Regions from separate parts of the Paenibacillus sp. GCM10027628 genome, predicted to be linked through region 1. Evidence: riboswitches for the same ligand, from Rfam matches in the RefSeq annotation. Region 1 holds a riboswitch; each other region holds the start of a gene.
What was found. Region 1 has a riboswitch for ZMP and ZTP ahead of ACFQZT_RS11425 (bifunctional 5,10-methylenetetrahydrofolate dehydrogenase/5,10-methenyltetrahydrofolate cyclohydrolase). Riboswitches for the same ligand answer to the same signal wherever they lie in the genome.
Positions count from the first base shown of each region.

Region 1 (10,210 bases):
AGACGGCATTGATCTGTATCGAAGATCATGGAATCGGCATTCCGGAGGATTATCTGGCAAAGCTTGGAGAACCGTTTTTTTCGATGAAGGAAAAAGGGACAGGCCTAGGCTTAATGGTTTGTCAACAAATTGTGAAAGCTCATAACGGCAAATTGTCCATACGCAGTAAAATCAATCAGGGAACCACTGTAGAAATTGAGCTCCCTTGCCATTCTGATTGTTAAAGAAGTTCTTGTTTGATGAATTGAAATAGGTTTGCGCAGGCCAACTTCAAGGGGTGTTCTGCAGCTTTATATAGGATACCGCAAGCCATGTCGATGCTGTTACTTTGCAATATGCGTGTTGTAGTTCCTGAAGGAGCGGGATTCAAACTAATCTTCGGCACGAGTGCGATGCCTAACCCGCTCTCGACATAATATTTCAAAGCCATCATGCTGCCGATCTCCATAGAGTCTAACGGAGCTCTGCCTGATTCCTGCAAAATAATTTCAAGTTTTTTGCGGTACGGGCAGTTGGCCGATGTGATGAGCAATCGATGACCCCGGAGATCCTCCGGCCGGATGGCATCCTTTTGGGCAAGCGGATGCTTCTCCGGCATCAACAGCACGAACGTTTCGATAAAGAGCGGCTCAAAATAAAGATCGGATGCAAGATCCGGCGCCGAACAAAGCGCAAGATCGAGTTCTCCGCGGAGCAGTCGTTCGCTCAATGTTGGCGTACTCGCAATATCTACGGAGATACGTATTTTGGGAAATTGAGCCAGAAATTTTTGTAATATGCCTGGCAATCGATAGCTGGCGGTGGGCTCGGTGACACCTAACCGGATGTGCCCCGTTTCGCCCGACTGCAGATCCGACATACTCGTTTGCAATTGTTCCAGATCTTTTACAATTTGCACGCATTGTTCGTGAAACAGCCTGCCCGCTTCGGTTAAGCGGATTTTTTTCCCCCGCTCGATCAATTGAACGCCAAGATCGGCCTCCAGTTTCTGTATTTGCATCGTGACGGTGGACTGGGCATAGTTCATGGCTTCGGCTGCACGGTTAAAACTTCCGTGAATCACGATCAGTTGAAAGGTTTTCAATGTTTTAAGATCCATCCTGGGTCACCTCTGGTATCAAGATCAATAATATTGAATTCGATGTTTAATTAATTCAATTATACAAAAGGATAGCCGCGATATAAACTAACATTGAACCATACACAGACAAGGAGTGATCCATCATGGATATGACCAATAAAGTAGCTCTCGTTACTGGCGGCGGTACGGGAATCGGCAGGGCGACCAGCCTGCTTCTAGCGAAACGCGGAGCTATCGTCGCAGTCAACTACTCACGGTCCGCTTCTGACGCGGATGAAACTGTACAAATAATCCGAAGCGAAGGCGGGCGCGCGATCGCGATTCAAGCCGATGTTTCGAAAGACCAGGAAGTAAGAAACATGGTCGAGCTCATTGTTCAGCAATTTGGGACAGTCGATCTGCTCGTTAATAATGCCAGCATCACCCGCCACATCCCTTTGGACGACCTGGAGGCCGCGACGGAAGACGTATGGGATGAGCTGTACGCAGTGAATGTCAAAGGGATGTTTAACTGCGCGCGAGCCGTTGCTCCCTGGATGAAGAAAAGTAAGCAAGGTGCCATTGTGAACGTCGGCAGCATAGCGGGAATAACCGGAGTGGGCTCCTCACTGCCTTACGCCGTATCTAAAGCTGCGGTGCATGGACTTACCAAATCGCTATCACGCGCACTGGCGCCGGAAATCAGAGTGTGCAGTGTGGCGCCGGGAGCCGTCGCGACAAGATGGTGGTCAGGCCGGGAGGAGCAGATGCAACGATTAAGCCCTAATTTGCCGCTGCAGCGCATTGCAACGCCCGAAGATATCGCCCAATTCATTTGCTCAGTGCTGGAACAAGAAGCGATAACAGGTCAGGTCATTACCGTGGATAGCGGACAGACCTTGTAGCGGCGGAACGGTTGGCGGAGATGAACGACCCATTGATACTCTTCGCCATTACTGCTACTATAAATATAACAGATTGTCTATATGTGACTGGCGGAGCATGGGCAACCATGGGGGAGCATATAGAGATAACGGCCGTACGCCTGGGCAGAGGTAAGGGGAATATCCCCTTGCCTCTTTATGTTTTCATAACAGAAAGGATGATGAGACAATGACAAACCCGTTCATCTTGGATGGCCGACGTGTGGCGGATGACATTCAATTGAAATTAAAAGTTCGGATTGAGGCTCTAGCTGAAAAGGGGATCAAACCGTGCCTTGCCACCATATTAGTGGGGGATGACCCCTCATCGGCAACTTATGTGCGTATGAAAGGAAATGCGTGCCAACGCCTTGGTATTGATTCTAAGCGCGTATATTTAGAAGCGCAAACAACGACCGCTGAATTGATCGAGGTGATTCGTCAGTTGAACGAGGATTCCCAAGTTCATGGCATCCTGCTTCAGCACCCCGTACCTGGGCACATCGATGAAAGAGCTGCTTTTGAAGCCATTGATCTTAAAAAAGATGTGGACGGCGTAACTACATTAGGTTTTGCTCAAAATGCCTTCGGTTTAGCCGCTTATCCTTCCTGTACGCCGGCTGCAATCTTGGCCATCCTGGACTATTACCGGATTCCCATTGAAGGCAAGCATGCCGTTGTGGTTGGCCGCAGTCCCATATTGGGCAAACCTGTTTCCCTTATGCTGCTCAATCGCAACGCAACCGTGACAACATGTCATTCCAAAACGAAGAATTTGGATCAAATTGTACGCTTAGGAGATATCGTTGTCGCTGCTGTCGGCAAGCCTAAGTTTATACAAGGAGATTGGATTAAGAAGAGAGCAGTCGTCATGGATGCCGGGTATAATCCGGGAAACGTAGGTGATGTCGATTACGAAGCATGCCTTATGCAAGCATCCGCCATTACGCCCGTTCCGGCCGGTGTCGGTCCGGTAACGATCGCGATGTTGTTGAAGCATACGGTAGATGCAGCTGAACAAGCATAGAAGGAGAGGCATACTGCCAGATCGCAGTATGCCTCTTTATGTTTTTAACGGAATGATGCAGTTATTTAATTTCAAGCAGCTCGAATTTGATGATTCCCATCGGTGCATCTACATGGATGATATCGCCCACGGACTTACCGAGCAACGCGCTGCCCATCGGGCTTTCGTAAGAGATTTTATTTTCCGATGCATCGGCTTCGGAAGGACCCACGAGTCGATATTCGATCTTCTCGGCGAATTCGATATCGTTAAGGATGATGGTTGAACCGACATGAACGGTTGACGTATCCGTGTTTTGAACGACACGGGCCTTTTTTAACATTCTTTCGATGGATAAAATTCTCGTTTCCATGAAGCCCTGCTCTTCCTTGGCCGAGTGATATTCGCTGTTCTCTTTCAAATCTCCATAGCTGATCGCGGTTTTAATGCGGCTGGCTAATTCTCTGCGTTTAACCCCTTTTAATTCTTCAAGTTCCTGCTCTAATTTCGCCAATCCTTCTGGGGTTAAAATAATTTCATCGTTTGACATTTCTACATCTCCTAATTCATGGTACATTTCTTGTAAACGTCCTTTATTGCCTCTATTCTACAGTGAACCTCTCTCCAATGAACTGGAGAGCTTCTCAGATCATCGAGACTCGTAACCTCGTCTCTCCTTGAAGGCTAGTTCCTAGCCTGATTTGATTGGTCTGGCTACGATACGTTTTTCAAGGCTAGTTTCAAAATGTTAATGGCAGCATTTTCATCGCGATCTGCTACATATCCACAAGGACACTGATGGATACGAACAGCGAGTGATTTTTTGACGATTTCACCGCAGTTTGAGCATCGTTGTGATGTGCCCGATGGATTCACTTGCACAATTTGACGCCCGGCACTTTCAGCCTTGTACGCCACGAATTGAACAAGTTGATTCCACCCACTATCTGCAATGCTTTTGGTGAGACGTAAAGATTGATTGTAATCCAAGCCCTGGCTAGATGCACTTGCCCACAGGTTACGGTTCTTGATCATCCCTTGTATGTTCAAGTCCTCGAAAGCGATGAATCCATATTTATTTATCAGTTTTCGGGATTCTTTATGAGCATAATCCTTACGTTGATTGGCTACTTTTTCATGCAGTCTTGCTAGGTCGCGTACAGCTTTACTGCGACGGTTTGAACCGCGCTTTTTCTTCGAAACCGCACGCTGCTTTCGTTTCAGCTTTTCTTCGCTTTTACGAAGAAATTTTGGCGACACGATCCGATCACCGTCGGATGTTACAGCAAGATGAGACACGCCCAGGTCAATACCAATCTGTTTTTCTGACGCTGGAAGGTGCTGACTCTCGACCTCACAAGAAAAACAAGCATAATATTTACCATTCCTGACCATAATTGTACACGTCTTGATGGTTCCTTGCGGCTGCCGGTGAAGTCTAATATGCACATCTCCGATCTTGGAAAGCTTAAGTTGCTTTCCTTCTATGGAAAACCCGCTTTGCGGGTAGGTAAGGGAGTTGTACTGACTTTCAGGCTTGAATCTCGGAAATCCCGCTTTCTCGCCGTTTTTGATGCGACGGAAATAGGCTTGATACGCTTTATCCAGTCGTTCCACAACATTTTGAAGGACTTGAGAATGGACGTTTTTGAGTTCAGGAATGTACCGTTTTCTCACTGGCAACGTTGCTTTTTGTTCGTAGTATGTTAAGCTCAGTCCCGTTTGTTTATAGGCAACGATTCGCTCTGCGAGCAAGCGATTATAGAGGAGACGGCAACGTTCCAATGCAAAATGAATATTCTGTTGCTCTTCTTTGGTTGGGTACAGACGGAATTTATAGGTTCGCTGCATTAGCCGTCTCCTTTCTTTTTGGTTTTCGATGTATTTCTTTATGTCTTGTCCAGTTTCAATGAAAAAGCTGCTGTTCCAGAGGTGTCCATCCCATAATCTCTCTTGCAGAGATACCCTTTAACATTTTGACAATATAGGAAGGAGCTATTTGAATATGGTCTTTTTCACCAATCTCCATCATGACCACTTCAAATTCTTTATCTTGAGCAATTTATTGGAACGATTCTTTAAGGTAGTTTTCAATTTCTGTTGAAAGAACAGATCGGCGATACTTATCCGACCAAACGATGTGAAAATTGACGTTGTAAAACGCATGTTCTTGTATGCTATATATTTTCTTTTGTCATACAGATAGTCTACCAGAACCAAGTTAATTTTCAAATGTATTGAATGCGGTGCTATATTTTGCCCTTGTATCCCCGAAAAGTGAAACTTAGGAAGAAAATGGAATATGCCAATCTCTGTCAGCCTTGGGTAATTTAGCGACAACAAGCCGATAAGACTCTCTTACCATCGTACTGATGACGTCGTCCGGCACAGTACCGTTGAGTATTACGGTGTTCCAATGCTGTTTGTTCATGTGGTATCCGGGAATGACGGATCCGGGATACGTTTCGCGTTGCAGCCAGGCCTCATCCGGAGACGTTTTCAGGTTGATGCTCTCCACACCCTGCTGCTTGCCCAGTAAGGCAAACATTTTTTCCTGAACAAAAAGTACCGGCAGATCAGGGTCGAATGGATAGCGCAGGCTAGTCCCCAAATAACTAAGGCCCAGATCAATTAATTGTTCGTGATTCATGCTACAGAACACCTTCTTTCATTTTGCTCATCTACTACGATCAATTTTAGTTCAACAACCAATGGTGTTACAATATGGTAAAAATCATTTATTTAGGAGAATTTATGGCGACTTTTGAAGATTTTGCAGCATTAGATTTGCGTATCGGCACCATTATTAAAGCGGAACCTTTTCCCGAGGCGAGAAAACCGGCTATTAAGCTTGAGATTGATTTTGGCAGTCTAGGCATCAAATCCTCGTCCGCACAAATCACGCGAAGGTATGACCCAGAAACTTTAGTGGGCAGACAGGTTGTGGGCATCGTCAACTTTCCTGCCAGGCGAATTGCCGGCTTCAAATCCGAAGTGCTCGTACTGGGAGGGACGCCGGAAGAAGGGGACGTCGTGCTCCTGCAACCGGATGCTGCTGTTGCTAATGGCACCCCTGTTGCTTAATTGAATTTGCAGAATGAGTGCTCTGAGGTTTGATATTGGGTATTCGCCTAGATCGTTAGAGACATTAGCGGAATAATGTACCTATAGAAGTTTCGGCGAGAGCGAGGTCAAACCGTGCAAATTCATGTGGTGAAAAAAGGGGAAAGTCTGTGGCTGATTGCCAGCCGCTATGGCGTGAACGCCAATCGGATTATTGCAATCAATGAGCTCCGCGAACCCGATCGTTTAGTCATCGGTCAAGCGTTGCTTATCCCGCAGCCTTATCCCGAATATGTGGTACGTTCCGGAGAAACACTGGGGACGATTGCCGGTCGTTTCGGAGTCAGCGTAGAGGCAATTGCCAGAGCAAATTCCATATCGGATGTCACACAAATTACGCCGGGTCAAGTAATAGTCATTCCGGTCTTCTACCATACCGTACGGCCGGGTGAGTCGCTTTGGGCGATCGCGCACCATTACGGCGTTACGGTACAGGCGATTTCACAAGCCAATGGGATTGCCGATCCAGGACAAATTTATCCGGGTCAAAATCTGGTAATCCCCGAGAAACCCAAAATGACCATTGATGTCAATGGGTATACAAACGTATTCGGCGAGGCAGCTGCCAGGCAAGTCCGGAAGGACGGGGTGCATCTAACCTATTTATGTCCTTTCGGGTATCGGATGAAGGACGATGGGAGCCTGTCGCCTGTTGATGATCAACCGATCATTGCAGCCGCATATGCGGAACATGTCGTCCCGGTCATGTCGATCACCAACTTCTCTGCTACGGAAGCGGGGTCGAAGCTGGCTCATACCATTTTATCCAGTCCCGAATTGCAAAATACGCTGGTGACCAACATCTTGGCCATCATGGAAAACAAAGGATATCGCGGCTTGAATGTCGATTTCGAGAATGTGTTTCCGGCCGACCGCGAGTCCTATAATCAATTTCTTCGACTTGCTGTCCGAAGGCTGCATGAGAAAGGCTTTTTCGTATCCTCCGCCCTTGCCCCCAAAACTAGCGCAGAACAGAAGGGTCTGCTCTACGAAGCCCACGATTACGCCGCCCATGGTGAAATTGTCGACTTTGTCGTGCTCATGACGTACGAATGGGGATACCGGTTCGGTCCTCCTCAGGCCATATCGCCTATCAATGAAATACGACGCGTCCTCGACTATGCAGTCACGGTTATCCCGAGACATAAAATATTTATGGGCTTTCAGTTATATGCGCGTGACTGGCTAATTCCGCATGTGAAAGGACAGCAAGCAGAGACGTTTGATATGCAAGAAGCTGTACGTCGGGCTGTTCAGCATGGGGCGGAGATCAAATACGACCAGAAGTCCCAAACGCCGACCTATCGTTATTCAGATGATCAAGGACGTACGCACGAAGTCTGGTTTGAGGATGCGAGAAGCGCACAGGCCAAATTTGATCTGATTAAGGAATACAACCTTAGAGGGGTTAGTTATTGGGTACTGGGTTATCCGTTTCCGCAAAATTGGGCATTGCTCGAAGATAACTTTCATGTACGCAAAATTATCTGAATGAAGGGTCAGCCTGCTGAGGAACAAACGGTAGGCTGACCCGCCATAGCTAACTACGAGATCAGCTTCAAACCGATGACCGTTGAGATAATCAAACTGATATAAAAGATCCGGCGCCATTCTTTGGATTCGCCATACACCAACATGCCGACCATCGTCCCGCCGACGGTACCGATTCCCGTCCAGATGGCGTAAGCGGTCCCCATGGAGATGGATTGCATCGCGATAGAAAGGCAGGTAAAGCTTAAAATCATGGCCAAGCCCATGATCACGATATCGCGCCAGTTTCTTTTCTTTTTGAATCGATTCATACTTACGACACCCACCACTTCAAAAGAGCCGGCTAAAACTAGAAGCAACCAAGCCATTACGCTTTACCTCCTGTCTTATCGGGTTCTTCTGTTATGGTTTTCAATCCAATTACACCTGCTAATAACAGCAAGATTAAAATGACTTTCAACCAACGAAACGGTTCGTTAAAAAAAAGCATTTCTACGATTACGGTGCCAACGGTCCCAAGCCCTGTGAATACAGCATAAACCGTGCTCACAGGCAGTGCATGTAAGGATCGAATGAATACCGTGAAACTTAAAAATATCATCGCAGCAGTTCCAAGCCACATCCACCAGGTGGTCGAATGTTTTAAGCCCATCACCCATACGACCTCCAGCAATCCGGCAACAAAAACATACATCCAATTTCTATTCATTATTTCTCCAATCAACCATTTGTAAGTGTTTTTTATTGTCGCAATTTTTTACGATACCGTCAAATTTGAGCACAAAAAAAGAGCATAACCCTGTCGTTAAAACATGACAGCATTATGCTCTAATTCTATTAATTAATAATACGACGAGCGCCCCAATAGTGCGCATCATAGTAAGGCGTTCCAAACAATGTGCTTACTTTCACTTCTCTAGTTCCAAGGGTACCCGCTTGCAGAATTTTATTATCACCAAGATATATGGCTACGTGAGAGACACCGCTCGTATAAGTTCCTTGCAAGAAGACAAGATCGCCTTTTCGAAGCTCATTTTTACTTACCGGCGTTCCGAGCTGGCTCATTAATGCTGCTGAGTGAAGAAGATCGAAACCGTTTTGATTGAAGGCGTATTGCACAAATCCTGAGCAGTCAAACGCAACGCCAGGCGTATTCCCGCCAAAAACATAAGGCGTTCCCAACTGCTTCATGCCGGTTGCAATAATGGCATCTGCTTTTGCTTCCCAGCTTTGTTTTTGTGAAGCAGTACCAGGAAGTTGAATAACGACACCTTTGTAAATATTATTCGGATTCACTTGCGGATTGGCTGCGATAAGAGCGGAAAGATTGACGTTGAATTTTTGGGAAATGGTCCAGAACGTATCGCTATCCGTAGCTATGTAACTATTGGATGGTGCGGCATATGTGATTCCGCTAAATAAACAGCTCGCCGCGATTACTGATGTAAGAATAACTTTTTTCATTCGTTACCTCCTAAGAGTTTTCGTTAGAAAATTTTCTTCGTATGCACCCGCAAGAGCTTCTTCTTTCAGCTTCTTTATTCTAGCAGAACTGGGAAGAACGAGAATACGAGTAAATTATGGAATGAAAGATCAAATGGGAGAGGTAAAAAGCAAATGATGCAAGAATATAATTACATATCGATATAATTGGAGGAGTTGATACCGGGATGAATGTTGACCGCAGCGAAGTTAAGCCTGAAGTGCGTGCCTATCTGGATCGTATTGGTTTTGAGGATGCCCTGGATAGAAGCGCGGCAACACTTGCCAACTTGCAGGCATGCCATCTCCATCGTGTGCCTTATGAAAATCTGGATATCTTGCAACGTAAGCCTCTATCGCTGGAAATCGCAGATTTATTTGAGAAGATTGTCATTCGCGGACGCGGCGGTTACTGTTTTGAGCTGAATGCCCTTTTCGGCTGGCTGCTAAGAGAGCTCGGATACACGGTTACCAACTTCATGGCCCGCTTTTGGCGAGATGAACCCAGCCCTCCACCCAAAAGGCGGCATCATGTTTTAAAAGTTGAGGCGGGGGAAGCTTCCTTCCTTTGTGATGTGGGTGTGGGAGGCATTGTTCCAAGCCGGCCCATTCAGCTGATCGAGGCTCTTGAGCACCATCAGGGTGATGAAACATACCGTTTAGAGCGAGATCCCTATTATGGCTGGGTACTCTGCGAGTTCAGACGGGGGCAGTGGAACTGGCTTTACTCGTTCACCGAGGAGCCGCAATTGCCAAAGGATTTTATTATGGCTACCTACTGGTGTGAGAATGCTCCTGACTCTATTTTCACAAAAGATGCCATGGTTGCTATCCGTAACAAAGATGGGCGCAACACCGTTGCCGGCGACGAGTTTCGGATATTTACAAGCGAAGGTGTCCGGTCATTTACCCCGCAAACGAAGGAAGCGTACAACGAGGCTATGCTCGCTTATTTCGGAATCAAGATGGTTTAAACTGATAAAAAATGGTGAATAGCAGGGGTTAATTTGTCGTGTACAAAATATGACGATTAGAGTATGATGAGTAAGGCAATAACAATAAGGTAAAAAAAGGAGTTGAAAACTTTTTTATGGGTAGTCGAAGTTCTAGTGAGCCGGAACCGGA
Region 1 covers NZ_JBHTHA010000010.1:56,150-66,359, reverse strand. Annotated here, with positions in the region: gene ACFQZT_RS11440 (PAS domain-containing protein) at 1-224, shown strand, start outside; gene ACFQZT_RS11435 (LysR family transcriptional regulator) at 221-1,099, opposite strand; gene ACFQZT_RS11430 (SDR family NAD(P)-dependent oxidoreductase) at 1,225-1,965, shown strand; ZMP/ZTP riboswitch at 2,039-2,118, shown strand; gene ACFQZT_RS11425 (bifunctional 5,10-methylenetetrahydrofolate dehydrogenase/5,10-methenyltetrahydrofolate cyclohydrolase) at 2,174-3,010, shown strand; gene greA (transcription elongation factor GreA) at 3,072-3,539, opposite strand; gene ACFQZT_RS11415 (RNA-guided endonuclease InsQ/TnpB family protein) at 3,704-4,840, opposite strand; gene ACFQZT_RS11410 (transposase) at 5,052-5,165, opposite strand; gene ACFQZT_RS11405 (MmcQ/YjbR family DNA-binding protein) at 5,274-5,639, opposite strand; gene csaA (chaperone CsaA) at 5,744-6,073, shown strand; gene ACFQZT_RS11395 (glycoside hydrolase family 18 protein) at 6,188-7,603, shown strand; gene ACFQZT_RS11390 (DMT family transporter) at 7,657-7,971, opposite strand; gene ACFQZT_RS11385 (DMT family transporter) at 7,971-8,312, opposite strand; gene ACFQZT_RS11380 (C40 family peptidase) at 8,441-9,067, opposite strand; gene ACFQZT_RS11375 (arylamine N-acetyltransferase family protein) at 9,274-10,059, shown strand.

Region 2 (10,210 bases), on a different contig from region 1:
ATCGGGATGAACCGGCTCGTCCTTCGCTACCCGCTGCCGCTTCTGATTTCACTGGAGATGACGGCTGGCGCATTATCCTTGCTGCCTTTCGTGTTATGGCGGGCGGATGCCGCCTATTTTGCAGCCATATCAGCAACAGGATGGATGAGCCTGATCTATACCTCACTTATGGCAACGGCGCTCGGCTTCTCGATTCACAACTGGAGCCTTGCGCGTCTCGGTCCTTTCAAATCTTCCGCGTATGGCTATTTACTGCCCGTTACTGCAGCTATTGCAGGGTATTTTATCTTGCATGAATCGATATCGCTTTATCAATGTATAGGTGGCGCCGGCGTTCTAACCGCTATGTATTTGGTGCAGCGGGACCGGACCCAAACGGTGAAGAAAACTGCATTAAACGAACAGACTGCAACGTTATAGCCGTCATCTTTTCAGAAGGGGGTGTGACCCATGCTGCGCATCTTGTTTAACGAGCCTAAACGAAAGGATAGCGGTTTACTGCTTGAAGCAGTTAATGCGGTGAGAAGCTATATCCGGTCGTTAGAAGCGAATGAGCGAACGCATCAGACTTCAGCTTATAAGCGACACCATCGGCTCGCGATCTGGAGCAAAGGGTTTCTCGACGCCCTTGATGAGCTGGAGCAAAGCAAGTATTGCTGCGAGCGTTATGCGGAACATATAAGCAAAGCTTTTCTGGAGGAAATGAATCCGCTCGAACTGGAAGACTATCATCGTTTTGTTTATTTTTATAAAAATGCCTTTATCCGTCTATTTTCGATCCTCGACAAGTTGGGGACCTTTATGAACGATTTGTTTGAAATGAAGACGGAAACCGTGAAATCCCGTTTTTCATATTTTACCGTGCTTCGTCGTATGCATGAGCACCATATCCACGGTCCTCTTGAGCATCAGCTCTACAATTTGAAAATGGATTATAAAGCTCCCCTCGACCGGCTGCGCAACCAGCGGAATATGGAAATTCATTATATTAACGCTGAGATGTTGGATGACCTGATGCAACAAGAGCCAGTGCCGGGCGAACACATTCATGTTGAAAATGTAAGATCGAATATTAACGATCTGCAGGAGGGATTTGACATGGTATGCCGAACCTTAACAGTAGCTTTTAGTTACATTACGGCAAGCGATGCAAAGGGGTAAGAGGAACATGGATTTGAGAGGCCGAACGGTTCTGATTACAGGAAGCGCCAAAGGTTTGGGGAAAATGACGGCGATCAGGCTCGCGAATCAAGGTTGCCATGTCGCGGTCAATTATGTCAACAGTGAAGCGGAAGCGTCACTGCTGGTCAAGCAATTGGAACAGCTCGGCGTTCGGAGTATGGCTGTGCAAGGCGATGTAGCCAAGCGGGAGGACATCGTCCGGATGGTGGATGAGACGAACGCAGGGCTTGGGCCCATTGATATTCTCGTCAACAACGCCGGACCTTTTTTCAGAGAACGACGTTTTTTTGCCGACTATCAAATGGATGAGATCGAATATTTGACACGCGGTAATTTGCTTGGTGTAATGGAACTCGACCATCTGGTTCTGCCGATGATGAGAGAGCGTCGGTGGGGCCGTATCATCCACTTTGGCTTTGGAAAAGCTGCTGAGGCGAGGGGATGGACGCATCGTGCTGTTTATGCAGCTGCCAAGGTAGGACTTGTTTCTTTCACCAAGACATTGGCTGAGGAAGAAGCGGCTAATGGCATTACAGTCAATATGATTTGCCCTGGAGATATTCGCGGCCGCAACAAGGAGCGTACGATGGAGGAAGCACGTCAGGAAGCTGACGGGGAAACGCCGGTAGGACGCCCTGGAACGGGCGAAGATGTGGCAAGGGTGATTGGCTTCCTATGTTTGCCAGAATCTGATTTTATTACGGGAAATATAATGGACATTTCCGGGGGCTTGGATCCGATTCAAACATTGCCGGTACTTAAGCAGCGCAAAGATTAATTCAGTTTCTTGAAAATTTTGGAATTACCCATTAGAATGAAAATAATCCGTATATGATGTGTAACTGGCGTAAACATGGAGCATAACCATGGGGAAGCACATCGTTCATAAGCCGTACGCCTGGGCAAGCGTTTGATCATTGATCAGATGCTTTTTTTGTTTGACCCACATCCCATAAGGCAGGTGTTTCTAATGAAAATGGCTTTTATCCTGTTTGATCAAATGACAACCTTGGATTTCGTCGGCTTCTATGATGCCGTTACACGAATGAAATTCCTTGGTCTCAACAAGGATGTCACATGGGATCTTTGTGCCCTATCCGAACAAATATCGGATGAACTGGGCATATCGATGAACATTCAGCACATCAGACCTGATCTGTCCTCCTATGATCTCATATTCATTCCTGGAGGCCGAGGCACCAGATCGCTGCGTTTTAACGAGGAATTCGTAAGCTGGATTCGAGTAGCCAGAGATGTTCCTTATAAGGTTAGCGTCTGTACAGGCGCTCTTCTCTTGGGCGCAGCGGGATTTCTGGAAGGAAAAAGAGCAACCACGAATCCTCCGGCTTACGATTTATTAAAGCCTTACTGCAAGGAGGTTGTCACGGCACGCATCGTACGGGATGGTAATCTTATCACAGCAGGAGGTGTCGCTACCTCAATTGATCTGGGCCTTTATGTGTTGGAGCTGCTGACGGATGCTGAGACAGTACGGAAGATTCAAGATTCCATGGATTATCCTTATTATCGGACTGGACAGCTGCAGGAGGATTACCAGATGCCCAATTAAGGATGATCCTCCTGAAAAAAGTGAAAGACAAGGTTTTTGGTCTTATAAAGTATAAGTTTCAAGAGCGGTCGTGTGGCTCACCTTTCTAAACGAGTTCGACCCTAAGTGACGTGATCGATGCGTTAACGATGGTATACAGCGTTCCAGACGTAAAAGTAAATGGAAACGAGTGAACAGCGATGTTTTCCATCGTTACAGATTTGAAGCAGGCAGATACCATAGCTAATTTTCGCATAAGTCGCAAACAAATGTATGGATTACACGAAAAAGGACCGTCAGGGATTTTCTCTGACGGTTTTTCTCATGATTATGCAGTTGAAGCAAGATGCCGGTGCTTGACAACTAAGAACTGGGAAGAGCCTCTTCCTTGCGAGCATGTGATCTGTCTATCTGTAAATAATAAGCGTCCTTGGAGACTGCTATCCGAGACAAATGAGCCTGAACATTTCGGATAGCGGTCTTTAGAGACTCCTAATTTTCTTGGATGAGCTTGATACATGAGATCCTAATGCAAAATAAGCGTCCTTGAGGACTGCTATTTGTCGTTCTATCTTGTGATTCTCTTAAATAGGAGTCCCTAAGGACTCCTTTGTATCTCCAAGAACTGGATTGTAAAGAGCTTTGCAGACCCGACGCTTACAATACCTGGATCAAACGGCATATTTCATGTATCCTGAGATACCTGGGCTGTTCATTACTTCTAGGTTCCATTTTCATCGATTACAAAGCCTGCGGTATGCCAATTAACAACGGTTGGATTGACTAAACTGGCGGCTGTAGGCGGTATGACTCCGCTCCCAACAGCACCTGAAGGATTTGTCGCAGGTATTGCAACCGTTAAGTAATACGTATGTTTTCCTTTTGGAACATTAATATCTGTAGCACTAATGGTTGTTGTAATTGAATTAGGTGTTACAATGTTGACTGAACTTGTTGCAGCGAAACCAGAGGAGATAAATCCTCCTGTAGTCGTGAATTGATAGACTAGAGTTCCTAGGGTACCGATACTATCGCGCCAGAATTGAAAGATAGCTTGCTGATAACCTAATATTAAAAAGAAGGCTGCCGGTCCAGTGCTAGCAGCTGTCCCTGTTAAAGATGCAGTCCACTGTATAGTTGCCTCCAGGCTGATACGGTCGTTTGTATGGATCTGTTTCAATGGAAATGATGCAATTGTCATTGGTGCTGCTGCTGTTGTAGGAAATGGTATGTTCTGTATAGCAGCAAGCGATGATTCATTATAATTGTACCATTTTAACAATCTTTCCTTGGCCATTTCAATCATGCTCCTTTCTCGATTCCATTGTCTACTTAATTATTATCAATGACATAGCCCTCAAAACTCCATCCAGTAACGGTCGGAGATATGGCTCTTGCTGTGAGATTTTCAATACTTGCCCCTCCCGTAGCGACAGATGCGTTTACGGACGGTAATGTAACTGTTAAAAAATAGGAATGCGTCCCTTTTGGAACGTTAAAATCCGTGCATGTAATATCCGTTGTGAAAGTACTTGGTGCTACTACGGTGACAGTAGTCGAAGGCCCTGGAATAAGGCCCGAAGTGCCGAAAGCCCCGGTATCCGAATATTGACAAACTAATGTGCCTAAACTGCCAATACTGTCTCGCCAAATCTGAAAGGTTGCCTGCTGAAAAGCAAGGATCTGAAAAACAGGTCCCGGTTCAGTCGTCGTCGTTCCGGTTAAGGTTACCGTCCATTGAATGGAAGCTTCCAGATTTATACGGTCATCTGATTTGATCTGTTCCATGACAATAGCTGAGATAACATTTTGGGAAGCAGGTGAAGGTGGAAAAGCGATATTGTAAGTGACTCCAAGGGGTAACTCATTAAAATCATACCATTTCAATAACCGCTCATTTAATTGATGAGACACCTCTGTTCAACTCCTTTCCATATCCACAAAAATTCCATTTTTATCCATTATGATTCAAATTAATGTATGAAATATTCTTCTAGGAGCTTGTTCATATGACTATCTTTTAAAAATATTATTTATACTACGGGACGATCCTTAGGCTTTATCCGTCAATTATCAGAAAATGCAAAAAGAGCTTACCATGTGGTAAGCTCTTTTTTATGGAATAGTCGATTAGAATACCTGTACGACTTCTTGAATGCCCTCTACTTCTTCAACCAATGCTCTTTCGATACCAGCTTTCAACGTGATTGTTGAGCTTGGGCAGCTGCCGCATGCACCCATCAGTTTCAGCTTAACAACGCCATCTTCTACATCAACCAGATCAACGTCACCGCCATCGCGTTGGAGAAAAGGACGTAGTTTATCTAAAACCTCAAGGACTTCATCATAAATCGCTTCTTTTGTTCTTTCGGACATTTGATTCATCTCCTTTCTTATTTTATTATAGTACAATACCGATTAAATGAAAATGGTTTTCAACTAGAATCTATAGAACACAAGGGGAAATTTTAACATGAGACCTATTATAGAATTTTGTGCGAGCAATATGCATCATGGAACTGATAAAGTCATGAAGGCTTTGGAACAAAATCCGGACTATGACGTAATTGAATACGGCTGTCTCGGAAATTGCGGTCAATGCTACATGGAACCTTACGCATTGCTGAATGGCGAGATCGTTGCTGCTGCGAATGCAGACGAGCTCCATACGAAAATCATCGAGAAGATTAAGGAGATTGAAGCCATGTATGATCTTCTAGGTGATTGATGACGATTATCCAAAATGGCGCTTGGACTTCCACAAAACGCCGCTTTTAATCGCGCGGGCGATTTTGCCTGTCATCAGCGTGCGTTTGCCCATGATGCCGAAGCCGCTTTTTTTGCCAAGGGAGCCTAATGTTCCACGCAGCTTGATTTTGCCAAGTCGCGGCGTGTCGCCTTTCCAAATCGCATGCATAGCTTCTGCAATTTGCTTGCCTTGAGCTTGAGCGGCCTGCGCGCTCGGGGAGAACGGCAGCGAGGCGCAGTCGCCTACAACGAACACTTCCGGATGCTCTGGAATTTGATGATATTCATTTAGCAGGATGCGACCTTGCTTGTCTTTTGGGACATTAAGAGCTTGCACAACTGGCGCTGGCTGAATGCCTGCAGTCCAAATGGTCACATCGGTCTTGATGATTTCTTCTTGGTTATACAGCTCTCCGCCATCCAAACGAACAAGACAGACTTGCGGACGCAGCTCAATATGATGCTCGACCATCCATTCGCGGACGAACTGTTGCAAGTTGCTGGGGAAAGAAGAGAGCAGGCTCGGACCGCGGTCAATCAAGCGGATATTTAAATCCGGTCTGCTCTCGCGCAGCTCAGCCGCCATCTCAACACCGCTCAGGCCACCGCCAATAATTGAGATTTGACCATATGGTGCAATATCATTTACCCGTTGATAGGTATTGCGAGTTTGGGTAAGCGTTTGGATGCTGTAAGAATGTTCTTCCGCCCCAGTAATGCCATGATAATTGTCAACACAGCCGAGACCAATGACCAGCCAATCATAAGAAAGAGGCTCTTTGTCCGCAAATAGAATCTGCTTGTTGGTCAGATCTACTTGTGTGACCTCGCCGTAGGTAAGAATTAATCGCGGGTCTACCGGATAAGCAACACGAATGTGCGTTTCCGCGATCGTACCTGATGCCAGCGCATAATACTCAGTTTTCAGCCCTTGAAACGGGCTTCTGTCCACGAGTACCAGCACCGTATCATCAGGAAGTTCTTTCTCCAGCATGTTCAAGGCTATGGTCAGACCGCCATAACCTCCTCCAAGAATGACAAACTTTTTCATTGCGCCCTTAATCCCTTCTGATCTTCTTTATCTCTATGGTTAGTATGACTAATAAACCTTGATTTCATTATAAAAGGTATCGCGTTCAACAGGGACACGACCTGCGCCTTTGATGAGCCAGACAAGTTCATCGCGCGTCAGACCTTCCGGCGATAAAGCTCCTGCCGCATGAGAGATGCGCTCTTTAACAATCGTGCCATGAGCGTCTGAGGCGCCAAAGGTGAACGACAATTGGGTCAGTTTCGTACCAATATTAATGAAATAGGCTTTAATATGCGGGAAGTTATCCAGCATCAAGCGGCTGATCGCGATCGTTTTCAATTCATCGAACGCAGGAACTCGCTTTTTAAGCCCGGCATTTTTGCTGGCCGGTTGAATCGAATTCGGAATGAAGACGAGGAAACCGCCTGTTTCATCTTGCAGCTCGCGCAGCAGCATCATGTGGCGAATTCGCTCTTCGGACGTCTCAATCGAGCCGTACAACATCGTCGCATGGGTTTTCATGCCAAGTTGATGCGCGTTCCGGTGCACGTCGAGCCATTCCTCTGACGATGCTTTTTCTACTTTCATTTTAGAGCGATAGCGTTCCGTAAGGATCTCCGCGCCTCCTCCAGGGAGTGTGGACAAGCCGGCATCCATAAGGGTCTTCAGCACATCTCGGAAGCTAAGCCCGCTAATGCGAGAGAAAAATTCAATTTCTGCCGCAGTATGAGCTTTAATGGTAACATCAGGGTATGCTTGTTTCAGCTGGCGAATGCAATCGACGTAATAATCGAACGGCAAATGCGGATTATGGCCTTGACTGATATGGAATTCCCGAATCTCCGGATAGTAGTTCTCAGCCACGTATTCCAGCATTTGATCAGGGGTAAGTGTATATGCGCCTTCCTCACCCTCATCGCGGCGAAAATGGCAGAACGCGCAGTGCTCCTCACATACGTTGGTGAAATACAAGCTCATATTTTGCACAAAATAAACTTTGTTCCCGTTCATCCGCGTATTCACTTTGTTTGCTAATTGACCAATGGTTAGCAGATCGTCCGATTGATATAAAAATAGCCCGTCTTCGAGCGATAAGCGCTCGCCATGTTCGACCTTCTCAGCGATTTCAGCCATCCGTTTATTCGGATCTGTGATAATAAGGCTCATATTGAATTCCTCCTTTTTGTCCATACAAAATGGACGCATTCGACAACATAGGAAGCGAATGCGCTCTGTCGGGCGAGCCGCTCTCTGAACCCTTAATCCCTATCGTTCAGAAGTTCGCCTGTTAATCAAAAAAACGCGCAAGCAATCCATCCTATTATAAACCTACGAAATGGGACGGGCAATATATACGTGGCGATAAACCGACAATCGACACATTTCCGGAAATGATTTACATATTGTAACAAAACATATTCCCAATATTGCCATATTCCTGTATACTATTCCAATGTGATAACGTGCGCAAAAGGTGATTATAAAAGTGTTGACTATTTTCGTGACTGAGCCGCAGGAACGATTGAATATAGAAATCGAACAGCTTCGCGACCGGATGGTTATCTTAGGTAACGCCTATGGCTTTCTTCATCCTGAAGTGCAGCAATGCAGCCAACAATTGGACAAGCTTCTTTTGCAATACTATGCAATGAGACGCAACCAATAAGCGTAAGCTGTGGTACTGCCCTTGAGCAATGCTGCGAATAGGAGTATACTGATGAGGAGCGTTATGTAGCGCTTTGGCTTACAAAAGGAGGGATTTCCTTATGATTACCATTAGTGAATCAGCTTGCGACAAAATCAAGGAGCTGCTGGCTTCTGAAGAATCACCGAACCTGTTCTTGCGCATAGGCGTGAAGGCCGGAGGCTGCAGCGGCTTTTCATATGGCATGGGTTTCGACGACGATCAGAAAGATGACGATAAAGTTATGACCATTCATGGCCTGAAGGTCGTTGTGGATCAAGATAGCTCCAAATATTTATACGGCGTTGAGATCGACTACACCGATGCCGGCATGGGCGGAGGGTTTTCCATTAATAATCCGAATGCCGTAGCATCATGCGGATGCGGACAGTCGTTCCGCACGAAAGAGGAAGATGCAGTATTGGCTCAGCCTTGCGAGGATTAAAGTGTGATAGACAGATTCCCTTTGGAGTGAGATAACGACTCCGGATGGGAGTCTTTTTTATTTGTGGCAACATAAGAGCAGAGGGATTGAAGGAAGCTTCAAATTAGAAAAAAAAGGCCGCGGTGCTATCGGGATGAAATTCCCTTAATACACCATGCGGCCTTTAATTTTAACATTTTCACCATATTTGGCTTTCATCAATTTACTTTGCTCTAACATATAGGCATAAATTTCTTTCAACCTATTTTTGCGAGGCTTAATGGTTTCCTTAATTTCTCCGTTGAGGACGATATCATAGACGATCATAGTTTTATGCTCCTTCGTTTGGTGAATTTGAACTTTATAGGTACATTGTATGCTATGAATATTAAATGACGATTAATTTTATTTTTCAATTTTGTGAACAAACTTAATGAATTGTTAACGGAAAGTTAATTTTTCTTAGAAACTGATCACTTTTTTTTATCGCTATTTGTTAAATTCAGTATGTGTATAACTTTATGCACATTATCCCCTATAAGGATAAGCTGTCCGTGGCACATATCAACACATTACCCACAGGATATGCACAATTATCTGTGGATAACAGAACGGTTGTTCTATTTTTTTGTGCATGATAATATAATTACAAATTCTAGGATAAAGGTGATTCAGGTGAGACTAATTAGTGATGAAACATTGATCGACTCCTATTACAAAGCGCTAGATTTGAAATTAGAGTCCGATTTCGTCGACCTGTTGCTCGCAGAAATAAAGAGGCGTAATCTAAAATTAAACGTGTACCTGAAGGATGAAGCTCCGCTTAACTAAGTCTGCTTCGCTTTGTATGCACGTTATGGATTTGTTGATATTTGCACGGTAAAATTGTGATGGCAGTCGGAGCAGGTATATAGATGTATGCAGAGATGATTGCTAACATCTTGAAACCCATTCGACATCGCTATATCATCGATTTCACGATAAGGTGAATAAGGCCCGAGATAATCGTCGAATCTGCCGCAATCATACGCTTGGTGCTTGCATACCGGACACTCGGCGCTTAGCGATTGCAGGCCATTGCAAACCGGACATATAGAAGACAAAGGGTATTCCTCCTAATCATAAGATTAGGGATAGAATACCCCATTTTATTTATTCAAATTAAAATTTTAAGTTACTGCTGTGCCCCGGTGAAAGCTTCGCGGACGGGTCGATGTAAACTTTAGCGTTGTTAATCGCAGTAGGAGCTTCACCAAATCCGACAGCAATCAATTTCAATTTGCCCGGATAAGTCGTAATATCGCCAGCAGCGAAAATGCCTGGGATATTCGTCTCCATGCGGGAGTCTACGACAAGGGAGCCGTTCTCAATGTTCAAGCCCCATTCGGCAATAGGACCTATGGAAGAAACGAAACCAAAATTGACAATAACCGCATCAACGTCATGAACGGTTTCTTCGCCGGTTTTGATATCTTTCAATGTAACTTGCTCAATACGGTCGCTACCATGGAGCTTCGTAATTTCCGTTGGTGTTACTACATTAACTTTGGATTTCATTAAGTTTTCTACGCTATGTTCATGAGCTCGGAA
Region 2 covers NZ_JBHTHA010000029.1:49,539-59,748, forward strand. Annotated here, with positions in the region: gene ACFQZT_RS20300 (DMT family transporter) at 1-420, shown strand, start outside; gene ACFQZT_RS20305 (Cthe_2314 family HEPN domain-containing protein) at 451-1,161, shown strand; gene ACFQZT_RS20310 (SDR family oxidoreductase) at 1,175-1,960, shown strand; ZMP/ZTP riboswitch at 2,011-2,093, shown strand; gene ACFQZT_RS20315 (DJ-1/PfpI family protein) at 2,153-2,752, shown strand; gene ACFQZT_RS20320 (hypothetical protein) at 3,453-4,028, opposite strand; gene ACFQZT_RS20325 (hypothetical protein) at 4,064-4,645, opposite strand; gene ACFQZT_RS20330 (NifU family protein) at 4,862-5,107, opposite strand; gene ACFQZT_RS20335 (YuzB family protein) at 5,205-5,459, shown strand; gene ACFQZT_RS20340 (NAD(P)/FAD-dependent oxidoreductase) at 5,466-6,530, opposite strand; gene mqnE (aminofutalosine synthase MqnE) at 6,579-7,679, opposite strand; gene ACFQZT_RS20350 (aspartyl-phosphate phosphatase Spo0E family protein) at 7,999-8,178, shown strand; gene ACFQZT_RS20355 (HesB/IscA family protein) at 8,279-8,641, shown strand; gene ACFQZT_RS20360 (mechanosensitive ion channel protein MscL) at 8,786-8,947, opposite strand; gene sda (sporulation histidine kinase inhibitor Sda) at 9,296-9,451, shown strand; gene ACFQZT_RS20370 (hypothetical protein) at 9,475-9,723, opposite strand; gene ACFQZT_RS20375 (NAD(P)/FAD-dependent oxidoreductase) at 9,782-10,210, opposite strand, start outside.
Region 2: another riboswitch for ZMP and ZTP. It lies ahead of ACFQZT_RS20315 (DJ-1/PfpI family protein); the one in region 1 lies ahead of ACFQZT_RS11425 (bifunctional 5,10-methylenetetrahydrofolate dehydrogenase/5,10-methenyltetrahydrofolate cyclohydrolase).

Region 3 (10,210 bases), on a different contig from region 1:
GGCGCGAGCAAGGGCGAAGGGCTTGGCAATAAATTTCTCGCACACATTCGTGAAGTAGATGCCATCGTGCATGTAGTTCGTTGTTTTGTGGATGAAAATATTACGCACGTATCCGGTAAAGTGGATCCGATCGGTGATATCGAAACGATTAATCTCGAGCTGATCCTGGCTGACATTGATTCGATTGAGAAGAAGCTTGAGCGTTCCCGCAAAAACTTAAAAGGCGGCGACAAGAAAGTTGCAGCCGAGGTTGAATGCCTGGAGCGCATCAAAGATACACTATATGAAGATAAACCGGCGCGTAGTCTGGATTTGAGCGATGAGGAAAAGCTGATTGTTCGCGACCTCCATTTACTGACCATGAAGCCTGTATTGTACGCGGCTAATGTAAGCGAGGAAGAAGTAGCAACAGCGGACGATAATCCTTATGTGAAAATCGTCAAAGAATTCGCCGCGCAGGAGAACGCGGAAGTCGTTCCGATCAGCGCGAAGGTTGAATCCGAAATCGCTGAGCTGGAAGACGAAGAGAAAGCGATGTTCCTCGAAGAGTTGGGACTTCAAGAGTCCGGCTTGAATAGATTGATTAAGGCAGCTTACAAGTTGCTCGGCCTGTACACATATTTTACAGCTGGCGTACAAGAAGTAAGAGCTTGGACGATTCGCAAGGGAATGAAGGCGCCGCAAGCAGCGGGCGTGATTCACTCGGATTTTGAACGCGGCTTTATTCGCGCCGAAGTTGTATCCTATGACGATCTGACTGCTGCCGGTTCGATGAATGCAGCAAAGGAAAAAGGGCAGCTGCGTTTGGAAGGTAAAGAATATGTGGTGCAGGACGGCGACGTGATGCATTTCCGTTTTAATGTTTAACATTTAAATATCCTCTAAATTAATGGTAAGGAGTGATCCGATATGTTGGATAGACTTCAGGCAATCGCGGATCGCTATGAGAAATTAAGCGAACTGCTGTGTGACCCTGACGTAACCAGCGATACGAAGAAGCTCAGAGAATACTCCAAAGAGCAATCTGATCTTCAAGAATCGTATGATACGTATGTAGAATACAAGAGTGTCAGCGAACAGCTTCAGGATGCAAAAGCCATGCAGAACGAAAAGCTGGACGATGAAATGCGTGAAATGGTTAAAATGGAGATCGAAGAGCTCAGCGCACAAGCGGTTCAGCTGGAAGAGAAGCTGAAAGTGCTCATGATGCCGAAAGATCCGAACGATGATAAAAACGTGATCGTAGAAATTCGCGGCGCGGCAGGCGGGGATGAAGCAGCGTTGTTCGCTGGCGACTTGTATCGCATGTATACCCGTTATGCCGACGCTCAGGGCTGGAAAACCGAAGTGCTGGACGCTTCGTTGAATGATTTGGGCGGGTTTAAGGAGATTATTTTTATGATCACCGGAAAAGGCGCTTACAGCAAGCTGAAATTCGAGAGCGGCGCACATCGTGTTCAGCGGATCCCTGTAACGGAATCGGGCGGCCGTATTCATACGTCAACGTCGACGGTTGTAGTAATGCCGGAAGCGGAAGAAGTGGAAATTGAAATTCATGATGCGGATATTCGCGTCGATACGTTTTGTTCCAGTGGAGCGGGCGGTCAGTCCGTTAATACGACGAAATCCGCTGTGCGGGTAACACACGTACCGACGGGTATCGTGGCAACATGTCAAGACGGGAAATCGCAGAACTCGAACAAAGAGCAAGCGCTTCGGGTATTGCGTGCACGGATTTCCGATAAAATGCGCGAGGAAGAGGAAGCGAAGTATGCCGGCGAGCGTAAAAGCAAAGTCGGTACGGGCGATCGCTCCGAGCGTATCCGTACGTACAACTTCCCGCAAAGCCGCGTGACCGATCACCGGATCGGTTTGACTTTGCATCGTTTGGAGACAGTGCTTAGCGGCGATATGGGAGAAATCGTATCTGCTCTGACTATTGCAGCGCAGTCGGATTTGCTTGAAAAAGGGGAGCAGGCTGTGTGATGCCTACTGCTGGGAAGACCATTAGAGAAGCCTATGTAGAGGCTTCTTCTTTTTTAGCGGCGCAGGGCGTGGCGGAGGCTGCGTCGTGTGTGGAGCTGCTGCTCCAGCACCTGCTGGGCTGGAGCAGAACCGAGCTCCTGCTTCGCTGGCAGGAGCCCTTGCCTGTGGAGCTGGCTGATGCATGGCGCCAGCTGGTGGAAAGGAAGGCCGCGGGCGAGCCGGTGCAGTACATTACCGGCGAGCAGGAGTTCTACGGCCTTCCGTTTGCGGTGAACGGCGCGGTGCTTATCCCGCGGCCGGAGACCGAGCTCCTCGTGGAAGCTTTGCTGCACGAGGGTTCGCGTCTGTTCCCGCAAGGCGCGCCGCTGCTTGCGGATGTAGGCACCGGGAGCGGAGCGATCCCGGTGACGATCGCGCACGCGCGCCCCGCGTGGCGCGTGGCGGCGAGCGACATCTCCGCGGCGGCGCTGGAGATGGCTCGCTTGAACGCGCAGCGGCACGGCGTTGCTGCTCGTGTGGAGTGGCTCGAGGGCGACCTCCTCGAGCCTTACATCGAGCGCCGGTTGGCGCCGGATATATTGGTGTCAAACCCACCCTATATTCCCGATGCCGACCTCCCGGCGCTGATGCCCGAGGTGCGGCTGTATGAGCCGCACACGGCTTTATTCGGCGGTGTCGAGGGACTCGACCTGTACCGCCGGATGATTTTGCAGCTGCCGCTGCTGCCGCGAATCCCGACCATGGTCGGGTTCGAGGTCGGCATCCGGCAGGCGGAGGCTGTGGCGGCGATGCTGCGGGACGCCGCCGACTGGGACGAGATCCGGTTCGTACCGGATCTCCAGGGGATTGACCGCCACGTCATCGCCATTCGTGTGCGTGAGGTCACATAGGCGAGGCGTTAACGCTGTTTTTCAGCGCTAAAGTCACGCCTTCTCGCAAAAAGGTGAGGTTAACGCTGTTTTACCGCTTTAAGGTCCTGATATTCGTCCGAAGTGGGCGCAGAATGAGGCGTTAATCCTGTTTTTCAGCGCTAAAGTCACGCCTTCTCGCAAAAAGGTGAGGTTAACGCTGTTTTACCGCTTTAAGGTCCTGATATTCGTCCGAAGTGGGCGCAGAATGAGGCGTTAATCCTGTTTTTCAGCGCTAAAGTCACGCCTTCTCGCAAAAAGGTGAGGTTAACGCTGTTTTACCGCTTTAAGGTCCTGATATTCGTCCGAAGTGGGCGCAGAATGAGGCGTTAACGCTGTTTTTCAGCGCTAAAGTCACGCCTTCTCGCAAAATGGAGAGGTTAACGCTGTTTTACCGCCTTACGGTCCTGATATTCGTCCGAAGTGGGCGCAGAATGAGGCGTTAACGCTGTTTTTCAGCGCTAAAGTCACGCCTTCTCCCAAAAGGGAGGCGTTAACGCTTTTTTACCGATTTAAGGTCTCCCTGCATCCTTTCTGCATAAACGTTTTGCACAATTAACCCTATACATGCGTCCAATAACAAGCTCTCTAGCAGACTCTATCATTTTTTTATCAAAAAAATAGATTACTAGGTTTAGCCCTCTCTCTTTTTGCCCATACTGGTTGGTAGAAGCAATGGGAAAGGGGCTTTTCCTAATGGTGAAGAGAGCCAATCGTCATTCATTCAAACATTTATTATTCGTAGCTTTTGCACTTATTGTAATGATCGCTTGTTGGGATTCTAACCGCACGAATGCGGCGGTTGTGTCGCCTACGATTCCGAAAGAATCGATTCGTTTACGTATTCTCGCAAACTCGGACTCTGCCTCGGATCAAGCACTGAAACGAGAGATTCGGGATGCGATAATAGCCCGGATGCAGGAGTGGGTTGTAGGTCCGCATACACTGGATGAAGCAAGGGCAGTTGTGAATGCACACTTGCCTGAGTTTGATGCTTTAGTTGGACAAATGATACAAGAGCGCGGTTATAGCTATTCACATACAGTCGAACTCGGTAAAGTCCCCTTCCCTACGAAAATGTATGGAAATGAAGTTTATCCGGCAGGGGATTACGAAGCGCTGCGCGTCGTTATCGGCAGTGGTGAAGGTCAAAACTGGTGGTGCGTATTGTTCCCTCCTTTGTGCTTCGTAGATTCGGTATCCGGCGAAGCGGTAGCTACGACGGCGGCCGTTGTAGCAAAAACTGAAACAGACCAAACGAATTCTGCCGCATCTGCAAAACCGGCTGCAAAAGACAGCAAATCCGCGCAACCAGTTAAATCCGGCAGCAAGCAAACGAGTGCAAAATCGCCGACTGTCGATCAAGACCAAAAGCAAGCTGCCGATGCCCAGCCTAAGGTGAAGTTTTTCATCTGGGAAATGATTAAGAAAATTGTTTCTTGGTTCAGTTAATGGGCGATCGGCATCTGTACTTATAGAGAATCAAAGAATGTAAGGATGGAATCCATCGTGACCCAATATTGGAAAGTGGATGTTTCGGAAGCATCTGAAGAACAGCTTCGTTTGGCTGATCAAGCGATTGCAGAGGCAGCTGCGCTTCTCCGAGACGGAGAAACGGTTGCCTTTCCGACGGAGACGGTGTACGGACTTGGAGCGGATGCTTCTAGCACGGCTGCTGTGGAGAAGATTTTCAAAGCAAAAGGCCGGCCTTCGGATAATCCGCTGATCGTGCATATTGCGGATAGGGAGCAGCTGCCGGGAGTGATAGCGCCAGACAGCCTCGATTCGAACCATCGTCAATTAATGGAGGCTTTCTGGCCCGGACCTTTAACTATTGTGCTGCCTTTAAAAACAGGCGGCATTTCGCCTTTAGTCACCGCGGGGTTATCCACGGTAGGGGTGCGCATTCCTGATCATCCCGTAGCGCTTCGTCTTCTGCAGGAAGCCGGATGTCCGGTAGCAGCGCCAAGCGCCAACAGTTCAGGCCGCCCTAGTCCGACCCTTGCTTCCCATGTGAGAGAAGATCTCGAAGGACGGATTGGCGGTCTTGTAGACGGTGGGGCTACAGGAGTTGGGGTAGAGTCGACGGTCATTCAGTTTGTAGACGGGGAGCTTTATATTTTGCGTCCTGGGGGTATCACGGCCGAACAACTGCAATCCGTTCTGCCGGATATTCGTATTCATGAACCGGAGCGGGAAGATGTGCATAAATCAGAAACTCCACGTGCGCCCGGCATGAAATATACCCATTACGCTCCGCAAGGCTACATGCATATTGTGCATGGTGAGCATGAAGACGAAGTCACTCATTGGATTCAAAGTGATATTGATGCAGCAAAAGCTCGTGGAGAGTCCACAGGGATTCTTACTTTTGAAGAACGTGCTTCACGCTACCATGCGGATCTTGTTATCGCATGCGGCTATTTGTCTCGACCTGAGTCGATTGCACAGGAGTTGTATGCGGCACTGCGCCGTTTTGATGAAGAAGGCATCCGTTATATTGCTGCCGAGGCTTGCCCGGAGACGGGAATTGGACTTGCGATTATGAATCGTCTGCGCAAAGCGGCCGGTTATCGGCTTGTACGCGTTTAAGGAGTCTGTCTGATATTTTCTCGCGTCATTAACCTGACAGACTCTTAGCTAGCATGTTTCCCTGTTTGTCCGCATATGTTGGGATAGAACACGTGGACAGGGGGATCGCGCATGCTCGCATCATCTTCAATAGGAATTGGGCAGCTTGTTACGATTATAATTATGGCGATCGCTTTGGGGCTGGATGCTTTTTCTCTGGGAATCGGCATCGGGATGAAGGGCGTTCGTTTGTTGGATATTTTAAAAATAAGTATCGTCATCGGTATTTTTCATGTTCTTATGCCTCTAATGGGCATGTTTATGGGGCATTATGTAAGCTCGCTTCTCGGCAATGTAGCCACTGCGGCAGGCGGTTGTTTGCTTATTCTGCTAGGTTCACATATGGTTTACAGCTCCATTCGAGGTGGAGAAACGGAATCTTTTGATCATCGGACGATCTGGGGTTTAACGATTTTTGCGCTGAGTGTAAGCATTGATTCGTTCTCCGTTGGTGTATCGCTCGGGATGTTTGCCACGGATATTTTGCTAACGGTGCTTATTTTTGGGGCATTCGGCGGTTTAATGTCTATAGCCGGGCTGCTCGTTGGAAGACGAGTAAGCGGATGGGTTGGCGAATACGGCGAGGCGTTTGGCGGACTCATTTTGCTGGCGTTTGGGATCAAGTTTTTACTGTGATACAATAGTTTACGGAGTGTTATCGCAAAACTCAGCACATGATTACGAAGAAAGTTTTCCTAACGGAAAACTCTAAGGAGGATCTCAAGTTGCGAATTCTATTTGTATGTACAGGAAATACGTGCCGCAGTCCGTTAGCAGAAGGTTTGCTGCGTATCAGGGTGCACAAAGAGGGGCTTGCGGCTGAGGTTCGTTCTGCTGGCGTTTCCGCTATGACGGGGGGACCGATATCCCGCAATAGCGCTTCGATTCTCAAGGAAGCAGGCTTCGACGAACAGATTAGCTCGCTGTCGATTCAGGAGTCCGAAGTAAAATGGGCGGATCTGATTTTGACGATGACGGTCGGCCATAAGCGCTCTGTGATTCAACGTTTTCCTAATGCAGTTGATAAAACATTTACACTTAAAGAGTATGTGGAAGACGATCCTCTTATTTTACAAGCGATTGAGGAGCGGGAGCAGCTCGTTACGGAACTACAGCTCAAGCAAGCTCTTTCACAAGCCATTTCCGTCGAAGAAAGAAGCCGCATTTTTAAGCTGGAAAATTCGATTCCGGATTATGATATTTCAGATCCTTTTGGCGGATCGATGGACATATACCGGCAAACGGCTGAAGAAATTGGACGCAGTCTCGATAAGCTGATCGAAAAAATGCGCAGACAGCTAGGCGGATCCAACTAATTGGTAGGCGTTCTTGGTGTCTGAGCGGATCCGCTCGATCCATCTTTACAGGCCAAGCAGAATGCGCTAAAATAAACATATTGATCAAGACTCGATGTAACTGGCGACGAGTGGGACTAACCACAATGGAGCATCGAGCTATACGGCCGGTCGCCTGGGCAAAAGAGCAACACGTGTTTCTTCGCGTGTCTTGCTCTTTTTTTCGTTTTCTGGTGAGCTTTGGGATATAATAGGAGGGTCGAACTCGAACAAGCAAAGGAGCGTTTTACTCATGAAAATTGCATTAGGCGCAGATCATGCAGGCTATCGTTTGAAAGATGTCATCATTCCTTTTATTGAATCCATGGGTCACCAAGTCATAGATTTCGGGTGCAGCTGCGCGGATTCTGTGGATTATCCCGATTACGCGCTTCAAGTGTGCGAGCGAGTCGTAGCAGGCGAAGCCGATAAAGGGATTCTGATTTGCGGAACGGGCATCGGCATGTCGATTGCCGCGAACAAAGTTCCGGGCATCCGCTGCTCGCTGGTAAGTGACCTCTTCTCCGCTAAAGCGACTCGTGAGCACAACGATACGAACGTACTTGCGCTGGGTGAGAGGGTTATCGGACCCGGGGTTGCTGAGGAAATCGTGAAAATTTGGCTCGAAACCGAATTCTCGCAAGGCCCGCGTCATCAAAACCGGATTAATAAAGTGAAAAGCATCGAAGATCGTTTCGCCATTCATCCTTAATTACGGGGAGGGGCTTTTTATGACGGATTCCATTCTCGGTGCGATCGCTGGAGCGGTTGAAACAAATCTGCGGGAGCTGATTGGGGTCGGTGGGCTTCGGCCCGGGCAAATCCTTGTCGTTGGCACGAGCACGAGCGAAATTCTCGGACATCGGATCGGGACGTCGGGGACGCTGGATGCGGCTGAGCCCATCTTTCAAACCGCACTGCGCATAAGCCGCGAGTTCGGGCTGCATCTTGCATTTCAATGCTGCGAGCATTTGAACCGCGCGCTCGTCGTCGAAGAGGAGATGCTCACGCGATATCCGCTTCTAGTTCCGGTATCGGTTATTCCTGTGCCGAAGGCGGGGGGCTCGATGGCCTCCTATGCATATAGGCACTTTACGCAGCCTGTCGTCGTGGAGACGATTGAGGCGCACGCAGGCATCGATATTGGCAGCACGCTGATCGGAATGCACTTGCGTCGTGTCGCGGTGCCGGCCAGACCGCCCGTGCGCTCGATTGGTCATGCGTATGTAACCATGGCCTATACACGTCCAAAGCTGATTGGCGGTACAAGGGCTGTCTACACGGCAGAAACGGCTGATCAACGGTATCTTGAGGCGGCACCGAACGAAGATTGTTAAACGGATTTGTCTGATAAAGATCAAATTTGATTATAAAAATTGGGAGGAATTACTCATGACAGACTTTTTGAAAAAGCAAGATCCGGCAATTGTGGAAGCTATGAATTTGGAGCTCGGCCGTCAACGCGACAAAATCGAGCTGATCGCATCCGAGAACATCGTAAGCCAAGCGGTATTGGAAGCAATGGGTACGGTTTTGACGAATAAATATGCAGAAGGCTACCCAGGCAAAAGATACTACGGTGGATGCGAGTACGTAGACATCGTGGAAAACATTGCGCGCGATCGCGCGAAAGAACTGTTTGGTGCTGAGCATGCGAACGTTCAGCCTCACTCCGGCGCACAAGCGAACATGGCTGTTTACTTGGCAGCCTTGAACCCTGGCGATACCGTACTTGGTATGAACCTTGCGCACGGTGGTCACTTGACACATGGCAGCCCCGTGAATGCTTCCGGTATCTTGTACAACTTCGTGGCTTATGGCGTCAGCGAAAAAGACTCCCGCATTGACTACGACGATGTCCGCAAAGCGGCTTTCAAACATAAGCCTCGCATGCTCGTAGCGGGCGCAAGTGCTTACCCGCGCACGATCGATTTCGAAGCGCTGGCTTCCATCGCTAACGATGTGGGCGCGTTGTTCTTCGTTGACATGGCGCACATCGCAGGTCTTGTTGCAGCGGGTCTGCACCCGAATCCAGTGCCTCACGCACATTTTGTTACAACAACAACGCATAAAACGCTTCGCGGTCCTCGCGGCGGTATGATCCTGTCCCGTAAATCTTGGGCGGCAGCGATTGATAAAGCGGTATTCCCTGGTTCCCAAGGCGGACCATTGATGCACACTATTGCAGCTAAAGCTGTTTCCTTCGGCGAAGCGCTGCAACCTGAGTTCAAAACTTACGCGCAAAAAGTGATCAACAACGCGCAAACATTGGCGACTGCTCTGCAAGCTGAAGGCATCGACCTTGTTTCCGGCGGTACGGACAATCACTTGATGCTCGTTGACCTGCGCAACCTGAACATCACAGGTAAAGATGCGGAGCACGTACTTGATGAGATCGGCATTACCGCGAACAAAAATGCGATTCCTTTCGATCCGACAAGCCCGTTTGTAACAAGCGGTATTCGCTTGGGTACACCGGCGATCACATCCCGCGGAATGGGCGAAGAAGCTATGAAAACCATCGCGAAAGTGATCGGCTTGACGCTCAAAAACCCTAGCGATGCAGCCGTTCTGGATAAAGCTCGCGGCATGGTGAAAGATTTGACGGCACAATACCCGATCTACCCAGGTTTGACTTATTAATTATTGGATTTAGCGGAAAGGCCGGCTCTCGCAGCCGGTCTTTTCATTTTATCTAAGAGAGAGTGATGATAATTTTGCTCTTCTTTCCTTTCTTTGGGTTCTACAGAAGATAAGTTGGATAACATATGATATAATGGACAAGGTTTGCTTGGCCGTTAAGGTATTTGAAACCGTTAATGCTTACACTTACGATGCAAGTTTTATCGAAAACTCTTAGGAGGAACAACATGGGTAAAGTATTTATTTGCGATCATCCGCTCATTCAACACAAACTTACATACATTCGGGATGAGAATACGAAAACGAAAGATTTTCGTGAGCTCGTGGACGAAGTAGCGACTTTAATGGCTTATGAAATTACGAGAAATATTCCACTCGAGCATATTCAAGTGAAAACGCCGGTAACGACGGCGGATTGCCGCATTATATCGGGAAGAATGCTCGGTTTGATTCCGATTTTACGCGCTGGTCTCGGGATGGTAGACGGCGTGCTGAAGTTGATTCCTGCAGCAAAAGTCGGGCATGTGGGTCTTTATCGTGATCCTGAGACGCTTCAGCCTGTCGAGTATTATGTAAAGCTGCCTACGGATGTCCAGGAGCGGGAGCTGATCGTCATCGATCCGATGCTGGCCACAGGCGGTTCTGCGAATGCAGCGATCGAGGTGCTGAAGAAAAGAGGCTGCACGCAAATCAAGCTCATGTGTTTGA
Region 3 covers NZ_JBHTHA010000016.1:14,780-24,989, forward strand. Annotated here, with positions in the region: gene ychF (redox-regulated ATPase YchF) at 1-867, shown strand, start outside; gene prfA (peptide chain release factor 1) at 910-1,986, shown strand; gene prmC (peptide chain release factor N(5)-glutamine methyltransferase) at 1,986-2,876, shown strand; gene spoIIR (stage II sporulation protein R) at 3,591-4,346, shown strand; gene ACFQZT_RS15405 (L-threonylcarbamoyladenylate synthase) at 4,392-5,486, shown strand; gene ACFQZT_RS15410 (manganese efflux pump MntP) at 5,598-6,161, shown strand; gene ACFQZT_RS15415 (low molecular weight protein arginine phosphatase) at 6,251-6,841, shown strand; ZMP/ZTP riboswitch at 6,928-7,008, shown strand; gene rpiB (ribose 5-phosphate isomerase B) at 7,113-7,571, shown strand; gene ACFQZT_RS15425 (TIGR01440 family protein) at 7,591-8,196, shown strand; gene ACFQZT_RS15430 (serine hydroxymethyltransferase) at 8,252-9,502, shown strand; gene upp (uracil phosphoribosyltransferase) at 9,730-10,210, shown strand, end outside.
Region 3: another riboswitch for ZMP and ZTP. It lies ahead of rpiB (ribose 5-phosphate isomerase B); the one in region 1 lies ahead of ACFQZT_RS11425 (bifunctional 5,10-methylenetetrahydrofolate dehydrogenase/5,10-methenyltetrahydrofolate cyclohydrolase).